One region of the Sulfurovum sp. NBC37-1 genome, then DNA from elsewhere that is predicted to be linked to it. Evidence: riboswitches for the same ligand, from Rfam matches in the RefSeq annotation. Region 1 holds a riboswitch; the other holds the start of a gene.

The links. Region 1 has a riboswitch for cyclic di-GMP ahead of SUN_RS06140 (hypothetical protein). Riboswitches for the same ligand answer to the same signal wherever they lie in the genome.
Region 2: another riboswitch for cyclic di-GMP. It lies ahead of SUN_RS13815 (hypothetical protein); the one in region 1 lies ahead of SUN_RS06140 (hypothetical protein).

Annotation. Positions count from the first base shown of each region.
Region 1 covers NC_009663.1:1,217,408-1,223,416, forward strand. The annotation lists gene SUN_RS06130 (ATP-dependent helicase) at 1-1,912, opposite strand, end outside; gene SUN_RS06135 (hypothetical protein) at 1,913-2,251, opposite strand; gene SUN_RS06140 (hypothetical protein) at 2,338-2,901, opposite strand; cyclic di-GMP riboswitch class I at 2,932-3,006, opposite strand; gene murA (UDP-N-acetylglucosamine 1-carboxyvinyltransferase) at 3,187-4,455, shown strand; gene SUN_RS06150 (CYTH domain-containing protein) at 4,461-4,934, shown strand; gene SUN_RS13025 (bifunctional diguanylate cyclase/phosphodiesterase) at 4,937-6,009, opposite strand, start outside.
Region 2 covers NC_009663.1:2,162,160-2,168,168, reverse strand. The annotation lists gene SUN_RS10825 (proprotein convertase P-domain-containing protein) at 1-2,240, shown strand, start outside; gene SUN_RS10820 (hypothetical protein) at 2,252-2,929, shown strand; gene SUN_RS10815 (hypothetical protein) at 3,017-3,400, shown strand; cyclic di-GMP riboswitch class I at 3,484-3,582, shown strand; gene SUN_RS13815 (hypothetical protein) at 3,641-6,009, shown strand, end outside.

The DNA of each region.
Region 1 (6,009 bases):
CTCGTGTGACGGCCACATAGAACAACCTTCGTTCTTCTTCAATGCTGCTCATCATCTTTCTATTGGGAAAACGGCCGTCCACCAGATCGACTACATAAACTTCCGGGAATTCCAGGCCTTTGCTGGCATGTACCGTCAGCAGATTCACCCCTTCCCCTTCACTGAGCTCTCCGCCGCCCAGCACCATGGCATTGACGAATCGGCCCAATTCTTTGTATTGTCGTGAAAGGTCGAGCAGCAGGTTGGCTTTACGCAAAATGCGTTCACGTGCCACTTTCTTCTTCTCTTCGTCCACCTCTCCGGTTTTCAGGCGCCCTCTCTGTGTCGAGAGCATTTCAACGATCCCGCTGTAGAGTTTGGATGAAATGGCTGTCCGGAGAATCTTGGCAGGATTCTTCTCGGATTTGATCTCATTCATCAGTCTGTAGAAATCATTGAAGAACTTTACACCGTCCTGAATGATCTTCGGGTGCTTGAGTAAAGGATGGCCGTAAACACTGTGAGGAAGATCGAGATGTTTGAAACGCGTGGCTGAACCGATCTCATGGTCATCGTCAAAGAGCCCGAGCTGAACATTTTTGTTGGGGTTAAGCTTGGGAAGTTCCGAATTAACCGGGTAGAGAACCCCCTGCATGAAATTACCGTTCCCAAAATGAAGAAAACACTGAAAGAACTCTTTGGAAAGTGCGGAACCCACGCCTGATGCATATTCAAAAACATGTATGAACGCCATCATATCCTTGGGGTTGACCAGCAGGGAGAGCAGATCGAGAAGAAATTTGATCTCTTTGGCATCGAAAAAACTTGTTCCACCCTTTCGTTTACACGGTATTCCCACTTCACGAAGACTCGCTTCTATCCCGTCTGCAGAAGAGTTGTTGCGGAAGATCACGGCAATGTTGTCATTGGGAACATGGGTATGCTTGATGCTCTGTGCAATAGCCTGATACTGTTCAAAGAGGTCTTTGTACATCAGCAGTCTTGGCGGGTGGGTCTTTCCGTGACGCCCTACTTCAAGTTTTTTGGGGTAAATGCGTTCGTTGCGCTCTATGACCCTGTTGGCAAGAGAAAGAATGGGGGCAGTAGAGCGGTAATTCGTTTTGAGTGTAAAAACATTGGCATCGGGGTATCGCTTGGAAAAGGTAGCGATATTTTCTATATTCGCACCATTAAAGGCGTAAATACTCTGATCATAATCTCCGACGCAAAAAAGCGAACGTGGTTTGAGTGTATCGATGAGCGCTCCCTGAAGCGTGTTGGTGTCCTGGTATTCATCTACCAGTACCTCTTCAAAGTGTATGGTGTTCTCCTCAAGATGACTTTTGATACGCAGCAGCAGGTCATTGAACGAAGCAAAACCGTAATCGATCTTCTCCTTCTCAAACTCCTGCACAATGTCCATATAGGCATCCATAATCACTTCATGATCTGGGTACTTTTCCAAAAACCACTCATCGAATCCCTCAAGGGAGGCATTTTGGTACAGAGAATACATCTCGTAAAGGTAGGTGGCCGAAAAAGGCGCCAGAGGCAGGTTCATTCGCTCAAAATTTCGTTTTTCGTAAATACTCCTGAAAAGTGTTTTGAGTTCTGAAGGCTGTTTGAGCGCAAGGTTGGGGTGCAGTTCTTTGAGCCATCGGTAGGAGACGGCATGAAACGTACCTGACTCGATACGCGATACGACTTTTTTTGGGAAATACCTCTCCAGACGGGCGATCATCTCTCCTGCAGCTTTGTTGGTAAAGGTCAGCAGAAGGATCTTCGAAGGGTCCGTGCCTTCATTTAGAAGATGGGCGATACGCCCGACGATGGTTGAAGTTTTCCCTGTCCCGGCGCTGGCGATGATGAGATTTTGTCCCAGAGATGCGGTGGCAGCGCTGAGCTGTTCAGCGTTGAGTGTGCTGAGTGGCAATTATATGTGACCGAGAATGTAGTAAGTATTTTTGTTGTCGACTTTTTTCAGGTTCAGTTTGTACTTATCCGCCCAGTGGTTGACGATCTTGTTGAAGGCACTGAGGTTGTCTGCCGAACTATCCTCGTTACATTTGATCTTAAGGTAGTTCTCCGAATTGGACATAGCAATATACCCTTTTTCCACGGCAAGTGCATCGTTAAATGATGGGAGATGCGGAGAAAATTTTTCAAAACCGTCCGTATTTGCGATGATATCTTTGATCTGATTAAGTGTCTGCGGGGTCTGCGAATAGCCGAGTTGAATCAAAAGTGCTTCAGGTGTTAGTTCGAGATGCATGTTTTTCCTAATATATATAGATAGTGTGTCAAGAATCAGATTGTAGCAAAAAAGAGGTTAGGAAAGAGAAGAAAAAAGACCGAAATTTAAAACAGTGTCTCTTTTGGTGTCTCTACTCTGGCAATAAGGTCTTTGTAGTGTTCGACGTTCTGAAAAGCTTTTTCATAACGCCATCGTAGTACGAATTCAATGATCTCATTCTTGAGTGTAGGATCAAGTGTTTCCGCTTTTCCAAAATATCCGAGTGAAACGTTTTTGGCTTTTTTCTTTCCATTCTTGTCTGGTTCGTAGGTAATAGCGATGATTTGGATATATTTTCCTTCTCGTACTTCTCCAAAATCTTCTTCTTTGAGACCGATACCGGATAGATTCATTGCTTTATAGATAAAGATATCATCAAAATTCGGAGATTTCTCAAAGATCTTCAGCTTTTCATAAAGAGCCTTGACTCTCGCGATATTTTCTTCTCTGACACCCTCAAAGCTGATATTTTCAACCGGTTTTTCATTCTTTTTGGCAGGTGTGGGAACGGGTGATACTTTGGGTTCTCTTTTCTCCTCTGTACTGACATCAGCAGCTGCTTCTTTCTGTGACAACTCCTCTTCCAAACGACTGGTAAGTGCTTTAAGTTTGTCTAAACTATTTGACATCACGGTTCCCTTTTCTTTAAATAATCAAAGTCTGGCAACCCGGCTATCTTCATGAGACCCGTGGCTTTCCGTCCCTGTTTCGCAACAGGTTTGGCATATATTAGATAATATAGTACTGCACATTTTATAATATTAACTTTAAATCATAGTGAATAATATCAAAATTTTTCTATTTTTTAATGTGAAAAGCTGAAAATAATAATATTATTTAATATTCTATTTGTTCTTCTACTCTTAACCAATCTTTTGATAGAATCCCTATACATTAAAAAGAGGTGGAGAACAGTGCAGTATCTGGAGATAAAAGGCGGGAAAAAACTGAGTGGCAGCGTGACAATAAGCGGTGCGAAAAATGCGGCGCTCCCTGTGATCGCTGCAACGATCCTGAGTGACAAAGATGTAACCCTCACCAATTTGCCAAATGTGGTCGATATCCGTACACTGCTCAAACTGCTTACCATGCTTGGCGGCGTGGTGGAACATGAGGGAACGGTTGCAAAGATCAATAATGGATCCATCACCTCGACCAAAGCGGTCTATGAGATCGTCTCGCAGATGCGAGCCTCCATTCTGGTACTGGGTCCCCTGCTCACCCGTTTTGGTGAATGTGAAGTCTCCTTGCCCGGCGGGTGTGCCATCGGGCAGCGCCCTATTGACCTGCATCTCAAAGCACTGGAAGCCATGGGTGCAAAGATTACGATAGAAAGCGGTTATGTCCATGCTGTCGCTCCCAACGGACTGCACGGTGCAAAGATCATTTTTGACAAGATCACGGTAGGCGGTACGGAAAACATCATTATGGCAGCCGCACTTGCCAAAGGAACGACCATCATCATCAATGCGGCCAAAGAACCTGAGATCGTACAACTATGTGAAATGATTGCTGATGCCGGTGTAAAGATAGAAGGTATCGGTACCAATGAACTCACTATAGAAGGCACGGACGGTATACCGCTTGCATTTAAAACCGTAGAGATCATCCCCGACCGTATCGAAGCGGGGACCTACCTTTGTGCCGGTGCGATCACAAAATCGGAGATTACATTAAACAAGGTCAATGCGGAGCATATACGCGCTTCTATTGACAAACTTGAAAGTATGGGGTTCACCTTTGATATAGCTAAGGACAGCATTACCATTCATCCTACAGATATTATCAACCCTGTCAATCTCATCACGATAGAGTATCCGGGATTTCCTACCGATATGCAGGCACAGTTCATGGCTGTTGCTGCTATGGCTGATGGGGAAAGCCTGATTGAGGAGCGTCTTTTTGAGAACCGATTCATGCATGTAAGCGAATTGAACCGTCTGGGTGCCGATATCTGGCTCAAGGGGAGTGTTGCTGCGGTAAAAGGAGTAAAAGAACTTCATGGTGCAGATGTCATGGCGACCGATCTGCGGGCCAGTTCTGCTTTGGTCCTTGCCGGGCTTGTAGCCGAGGGAACGACCAATGTCCGTCGTATCTACCACCTTGACCGAGGTTATGACAACCTGGAAGGCAAACTGGCTGCGCTGGGTGCGGATATCGTCAGAAAAGAAGAAGAGAAGTAAGTCGTATGCCAAAAGAGATAGAGCGAAAATTCCTTGTTGACAGCACAAAACTTCCCAAACTTCCTACCGCTCATCACATTAAACAGGGCTATATCCCTACAGCCGGTACTGCCACAGTCCGTATCCGTATCAGTGATGACCGGGCATTTCTTACCCTAAAAGGCAAAGCCAAAGGCTTGACCCGCTCAGAGTTCGAGTACGGCATACCTGTTGAAGAGGCAGAAATGATGCTTACCGAGCTCTGTACTTCCTCTCACATCAAAAAAAAACGTTATCTTATTCCCTATGGTGACCATACCTGGGAACTGGATATCTTCGAAGGGGACAATGAAGGACTGATCGTTGCTGAAATAGAGCTGCAGGCTGAGCACGAAACCTTCCAAAAGCCTCCATGGGTCACAGAGGAAGTCTCCTACGATCCACACTACAGAAACGCCTACCTTATCGATCACCCCTACTCCATGTGGGCTGATAGCTAGCGCTAACGCATCAGATACTGGGTCATTTCTTGCTTGGGGATGGGTCTTGAATAATGGTAGCCCTGTATGATGTAACAGCCGTTCTCCAACAAGTAACGTACCTGATCCCTGTGCTCCACACCTTCTGCTATGATCTCCAGATGCAGGCTCTCCGCCAGTGCGATCACAGCATTTGTAATGGCACAATCCTCGGTATTGTACGGTAAGTCAAAAATAAAAGTTTTGTCTATCTTCAGCTTGTCTACGGGTAGACGCTTCAGATAGGCCAAAGAGGAATAACCGGTACCAAAATCATCTATAGATATCTTGATCCCCATTTGGTTGAGCATATAGAGTTTTTTAATGGAGTGCTTTGGGTTGAGCATTACCTGGGTCTCCGTTATTTCGAACGTCAGCCATTTGACCTTGAAACCGGTTTTCAGTATTGTATTCTGCAGTGTGTAGAAGAAGTTTTCTTTCATTAGCTGTGAAATAGGAAGGTTCAAAGAGAGTATGCCCGGGTTAAGACCTATATGATACCACTCGACCATATCGCTCATGGCCTGATGCATGACATAGTAGTCCATCTCCCTTATAAGACCCGTCTCTTCTGCCAAAGGTATGAATGCATCAGGCAATATAAGCCCTTTTTCGGGATGTTCCCATCGTACAAGCGCTTCTAGCCCGACTACACTCCTGTTACGCGCATTGATCTGTGGCTGATAATAGACACGCAGCTGGTTCTTTGCTATTGCTTTGCGTAACTCCTTCTCCATCGTGGCTTTTTCCATAGCCAGGTTGGTCATTTCGGATGAGTAGAACTGGTAATTGTTCCTGCCCACTTCCTTGGCCTTGTACATGGCACTGTCGGCATATTTGAGCAGGTCGTTCTTGTAGACCGCATCCCTGGGGTAAAGACTGATACCGATACTGGCGGTCACATGTAGTGTTTGCCCCTCTACTACGACCTCCTCTTTGAGTGAACCCATCATCTTCCCAGCTATCTTTGCTGCAGATTCAGGTGTATTGAGCTCATGTACCAATACGGTAAACTCATCCCCTCCCAGACGCGAAAGCGTATCTTCTTCCCTGATAC
Region 2 (6,009 bases), 940 kb from region 1:
TTGATAGTTCAAAGGTCAATATTGATGTTACGATGACAGAGGACACAGATAGATATAACAGTGGTGTTCCTTCAGTTAATAGTACCTATGGATTGGACTACTACGTAAATTATAGTTCTAATACACAAAAAATTAAAACAACAATCACTTTTTCTTCTCCTGTAAAAATCAGCTTTTTGCGCTGGATAGATATAGATTCAGGAAATCCTTCTACTGACTTTGACGATAGAGTGATCGTTACTGCAAAAGATACTTCCGGGGCAACGGTTTATCCAAGTAGTGAAACTCTGGGTGATCATATTGATAAAAATGGTCCCGGAGATTATGAATCAGACGGTACTACTCTTAATGATGATGATCCAGATGGTTACGTAACGGTGGCATTTGAAGATGTTTATGTAACCGAGGTCTCTTTTGATTATACGAATGGTAGCAATGCTCAAAGTGATCCTAATAATCAGGGTATTTATTTGGCCAATATCACTTTTGATGCACTTGATTCAGATGGTGATGGTATTGCAGATGTCAAAGATATCGACGATGACAACGACGGGATTTTGGATGTGGATGAGAGTACACCTGCTGTAACGGAATCAAATACAGCATCGGGAACGATCCCTGATAATGGGTATCCTAATACCTGTCTGGATAGAACGTTCGATATACAAGATAGCGGTATAGTTAATGATGTAACGATCAAAGTAGATATTGCGCACACGTGGAGAAATGATCTGATCGTTCAGTTGATTTCTCCCTTTGGTACAGCGGTTGATCTGATACGAAATGAAGGTGGTAGTCACAATAATTTGAGTGCAACCTTTTTCGATGCGGCGACAACCTCCATTGTAGGGGATACGACGGATTTTACATTGGGCTCTTTTTTGCCCAGACAACCCGAGCAGGCGTTAAGTGCGTTCAATGGAGAGGATCCGCAGGGTACTTGGACGCTGCATATGTGTGATGACGCAAGTCAAGATACGGGAACTTTTAATGAGGCGAATCTTACCATCAACTATGTAAATGAACTGGATAGCGATAACGATGGTATTATTGACTGCCTCGACCTCGACAGCGACAACGACGGCATCCCGGATAACGTGGAAGCACAGCCGACTGCCACCTATGACGAACCGGATTCTGCCTGGGCTGATGCCGACGGTGACGGGCTGGCGGACCAGTACGACACCGACAGCGGAGGCACAGCAGTGACACCTTCGGATACTGATGGGGACGGTATCCCCGATTATCTCGACAGCGACAGCGACAACGACGGCTACACCGACTGTGAAGAGGGTAACAGTGTTGCCACGGGCTGTCCGATCACCCCGGGCGATACCGCTTCGACAAAGACAGGCCTTGTCAGCTGGGCACAGGGAAGCCTGGGTGATGTCTACTGGGATACAACCAACAGTGCCTCAGTATCAAACGGCAATGTCGATGACCCATCAAATGATCTCTTCAATGAAACAGGAGACACATCTGAAGTAGGCTACCGCGAATTCCTCTGCGGGAAAAACCGAACCACACTCACACACTTCCAATGGAAGATCGTCAGCTTCTGTTGCGCCACGGGTTCGAACCATATCGAAGACCTTCTTGGCGGCGACTTGGGTGCCTACGGTACCGACTGGGTCGTGTTCAAGCAGAGCGGAACAGACCAGTATGAGATCAACAGCGGCCATAAAAATACTACCAAAGCACAGCTTGCTGCCACAGACACGGTAGTGCCAGGAAAAGGCTACTGGATCATTGCAGACCTCGGAGGGGCAGGAAATGAAAAAAACATCACGATCGATAAAACACTTTCGAACCTGAGTCCCGCTTCAACGGTTACTTCTTCATCAGTAGGTATCACTAATCCCGACTTTACAGAAGTACACGAATACCTGCTGCCCAAAAATGAAGTCAGTGACCCTAATACGGTCGATTACAAGAAATATATGGCAGGCAACCCCTTCCCGTACGCATTTCAGCTCTCTGATCTCTATTTCAAGCACAATGCGGGTGGAATGTCTTACAATGAGATGGGCAATACAGCCAATGACAACTATATCAACAAGATCGTCTATAAACATGACAGTAATAAAACAGGCCCTGTGAGCGGTTACATGGCAGTAGACCCTGCAACCCCGGGCTTTGATGGTTCCATTCAACCAATGGAAGGATTCTTCATCAAGATAGAGAAGAACCAGACCGATAATTATGTCAACCATTTCGCTTACCCGCTGATGAACAAGTAAAGGAGCAAACAATGCAAAACAAAAAAACAAAGATACTTCTTGTCCTCGCAATGCTGCTGATGATAGGCGGTACCATGCTCCAGGCAGGAAGTGGTAAAAGCGTACAAAAAACACAAAAAGCCAAAAAAGCAGGATGGTACATGCGTACGAGAGTATCCGCCACCGCAGAGGACGGTAGCGTCTATGAACATAACAGTGCAGGTGTCTTCGGCGAGCTTAAACAAAGTAAAGCCAAAAAAGACAGACATGATGTCGCTGCATACGGTCCTGCAGTACTTCAGGTGGTCTTCCCCCATTACGACTGGGAAGAGGGTGATGCCGGTGACTACTGGAGTGACTACCGAAAATACAAAAAGGCAAGAGCAGACAAAAGAGCCGTCTGGACCTTCCAGGTCAAAAACCAGAAAACAGTCGATCTCTCAAACGCAGAGATCCACATCAAGCTTGATGATGCCATAAAAGTGAACTATATCAAAGAGAACGGAAACGTAAGATACATAGAGATCGGAACAGACAAAAAGATGAAGAAGAGATTTATCCTAGTCGATGTGGACAACCACCAGACCTACAGTGTGGATGAACTCGAATACGCCAACCTCTCAATGGACGGCAACCATACCAGGACCTTCAGATGGGTCAGGGGTGATGTTAGGAAAAAAGACTTTAAGCCGGTTGTGTTGCCGGAGTAGGTCTTGTCCCACCAAAGATTAAAGTCCAACTTGGATGGCAATGTTAGAAGGTGACATAAGTAAATTGAACTGGAAAGGAAGTATAGTATGCCAAAAGAAAGAATGCTGATCTATGGAGTGATTCTCCTTGTGTTGGCTGTGATCGGTTACTTTAAGTACAGTGGCGCAGAGAGTGAAAAACATGCTGTAACGCATAAAACGGTAAAACAAGAACGAAAAGTATCTGCCGCCAAGGTAAATACTGCAAAAGCAGATGAAAGGTCAGAGCCTGTAGAGGATGTTGTATCTGAGACTAAAGAAAAGAGTGTTTCTGCTGAGAATCCGAAGATGTCTGATGCAAATGATGAGGAGGAAGCGGAAGATGAAACCCCTTCGGTCAAACGAAGCCAGCTTATAGGCGGTGCGGATGTGGAGTGGATAGAACCCAAGCCAAAAGACCCGGACAACAAATTTGGTGAACCTCCTTTGTAAAAGTTGTAGGTTTGGCACGGCCAAACCTACATTTTATATTAAATTCAACCTAAATTAGATAAAATAGTAGGAATTTAAAGAATGAAAGAAAACGCCACCCCTGTTGCGAAGCAGGTTCGGAAAGCTATGGGTCTTTGATGCTGTCGCCTGGCAGCAGACGAGAAGATCGCCAGGTTGCCTAAATAGAAAAAATTTATACGCTGTATTAAGTATAATTTGCTTGCAGAGAAGAGGCAATTAATGAAAAATACATACAAAACAATACTGAAACGATTATTAGTTATGGGAATGACACTGGCTGGAAGCTCGGTATTTGCCGCGACACTGGATTGGAGTAGCCAGGGAGGATGGGATGCCGGCGATCTTTCAAAAAATTATACCAATGTGGATGGTAGTCACATCGATGTGGATGTTGATATTACCGGAAACACGGGTAGGTTCGAAAATAATGAGCCTAATGATATAACTGACAGTGTCGATACATCGCTGGATCTTGATGTGAATTTTAACACCAAAACGGAAAGCGTAACGACGACATTGTATTTTTCCCAGCCTATACAGATTACCAAACTGCGAATTCGAGATATTGATTATGCGGACCAGTTTTTGGGTGCTAAATTTGAGGATCGCGTTATTATCAAAGCGGCAGATGATGATGGGAATGTATATGAGCCTGACAATGTGGCAAAAGGTTCGCATATTGATGAAAACAGTGCAGGAGACTATGAAAGTGACCAGTCAGGGCCTCTTGATGATGATGATCCAGATGGATATGTCACGATGCAGTTTAGCAATGAGTATATCACTGAACTCAATGTTACATATACTTCAGGAACTAATGTACCGCGGAATAATCCGACAGAGCAGCATGTCCTTTTGGACAATATAGATTTTCATGCGAAAGATACCGACGGTGATGGCGTAGCGGATTTTTGGGACATCGACGATGACAATGACGGAATCTTGGATGCCGTGGAGATACAGGGTGCTGGTAACTGTGCTTATGGTTTCTTCCATATGATCGATGGTGTATTAAATGTGTTTGATCCTGAAAATGAGGTTTATTTACCTATAGGAGGGCAGAAAGCAAGTATCAATGCGATGGGCTTTGATGATCAAAGCGGTAAACTCTACGCATCGGTGCGTGCAGCTACGACCGATGATTATGGTACTTCACTTGTAAAAAATGATGTGATAGAGATAGATCGTTACAGTGGCAAGATTAAAAAAGCCAATACGATCAATAACAGCAAAATCGACAGCTATGCGGCAGATTTTTATAATGGAGCACTTTATGCACGCAAAAGTACAACTAAGTTATACAAGTGGATAAAAAGTGGTGACATACTGAGTGAGATAACATTTACTTCTGGATCGGAAAATGCTGCTGACTTTGCCATAGATGATTCAAGCGGTACAGTTATGGCATACGGGTTACGATCAACTAGTCAGACATCAGGAAGTGCAGATAATACAAGACTATATAAAATAAATCTTAGCAACAATACCAGTACCAATGTTAAGCTAACTGTTACAACGCCGGATGGGGCTGATTTGAGTAAAGGATGGGGTGCAACATTTATAGCAGACAACAGTAAATTGTTTGCAGCCAATAATAATGGATACATTTATGAGATTGTCGATTATGATACTGCTACTCCGACCGCAACATTTCTCTATCGTTCGGTTCCAACCGGTAATAATGATGGTGCAAGTTGTCCTGATGCCAACCAGTATGCTGTAGACAGTGACGGTGATGGAATCGATGACTATCTCGACCTCGACAGTGATAACGACGGTATTCCGGACAATGTAGAAGCGCAGCCAACTTCAGGCTACGATGCACCTGATTCTACTTGGACAGATGACGATGGTGACGGCTTGGCAGATCAATATGATCATAATACTGCAGGCGTCGTGGGCAGTAACGGCCTGATCCCACCGGATAAAGATGGAGACAATACTGCCGACTTCCTCGACAGCGACAGCGACAACGACGGCTACACCGACTGCGAAGAAGGTAGAAATCAGCCTGTTTGTACGCCCAACCCGACTGTACGAGATAACGGTATGCCAACATGGTACTATAACGATGATGATTATAATCACGTAAATGGTTACATAACAGATCCTGACCCAGACGATGGCGGAAATATTCAGGACGAAGTCACGGGCAACCACGAAGCCGCCTACCGCGAATTCCTCTGCGGGAAAAACCGAACCACACTCACACACTTCCAATGGAAGATCGTCAGCTTCTGTTGCGCCACGGGTTCGAACCATATCGAAGACCTTCTTGGCGGCGACTTGGGTGCCTACGGTACCGACTGGGTCGTGTTCAAGCAGAGCGGAACAGACCAGTATGAGATCAACAGCGGCCATAAAAATACTACCAAAGCACAGCTTGCTGCCACAGACACGGTAGTGCCAGGAAAAGGCTACTGGATCATTGCAGACCTCGGAGGGGCAGGAAATGAAAAAAACATCACGATCGATAAAACACTTTCGAACCTGAGTCCCGCTTCAACGGTTACTTCTTCATCAGTAGGTATCACTAATCCCGACTTTACAGAAGTACACGAATACCTGCTGCCCAAAAATGAAGTCAG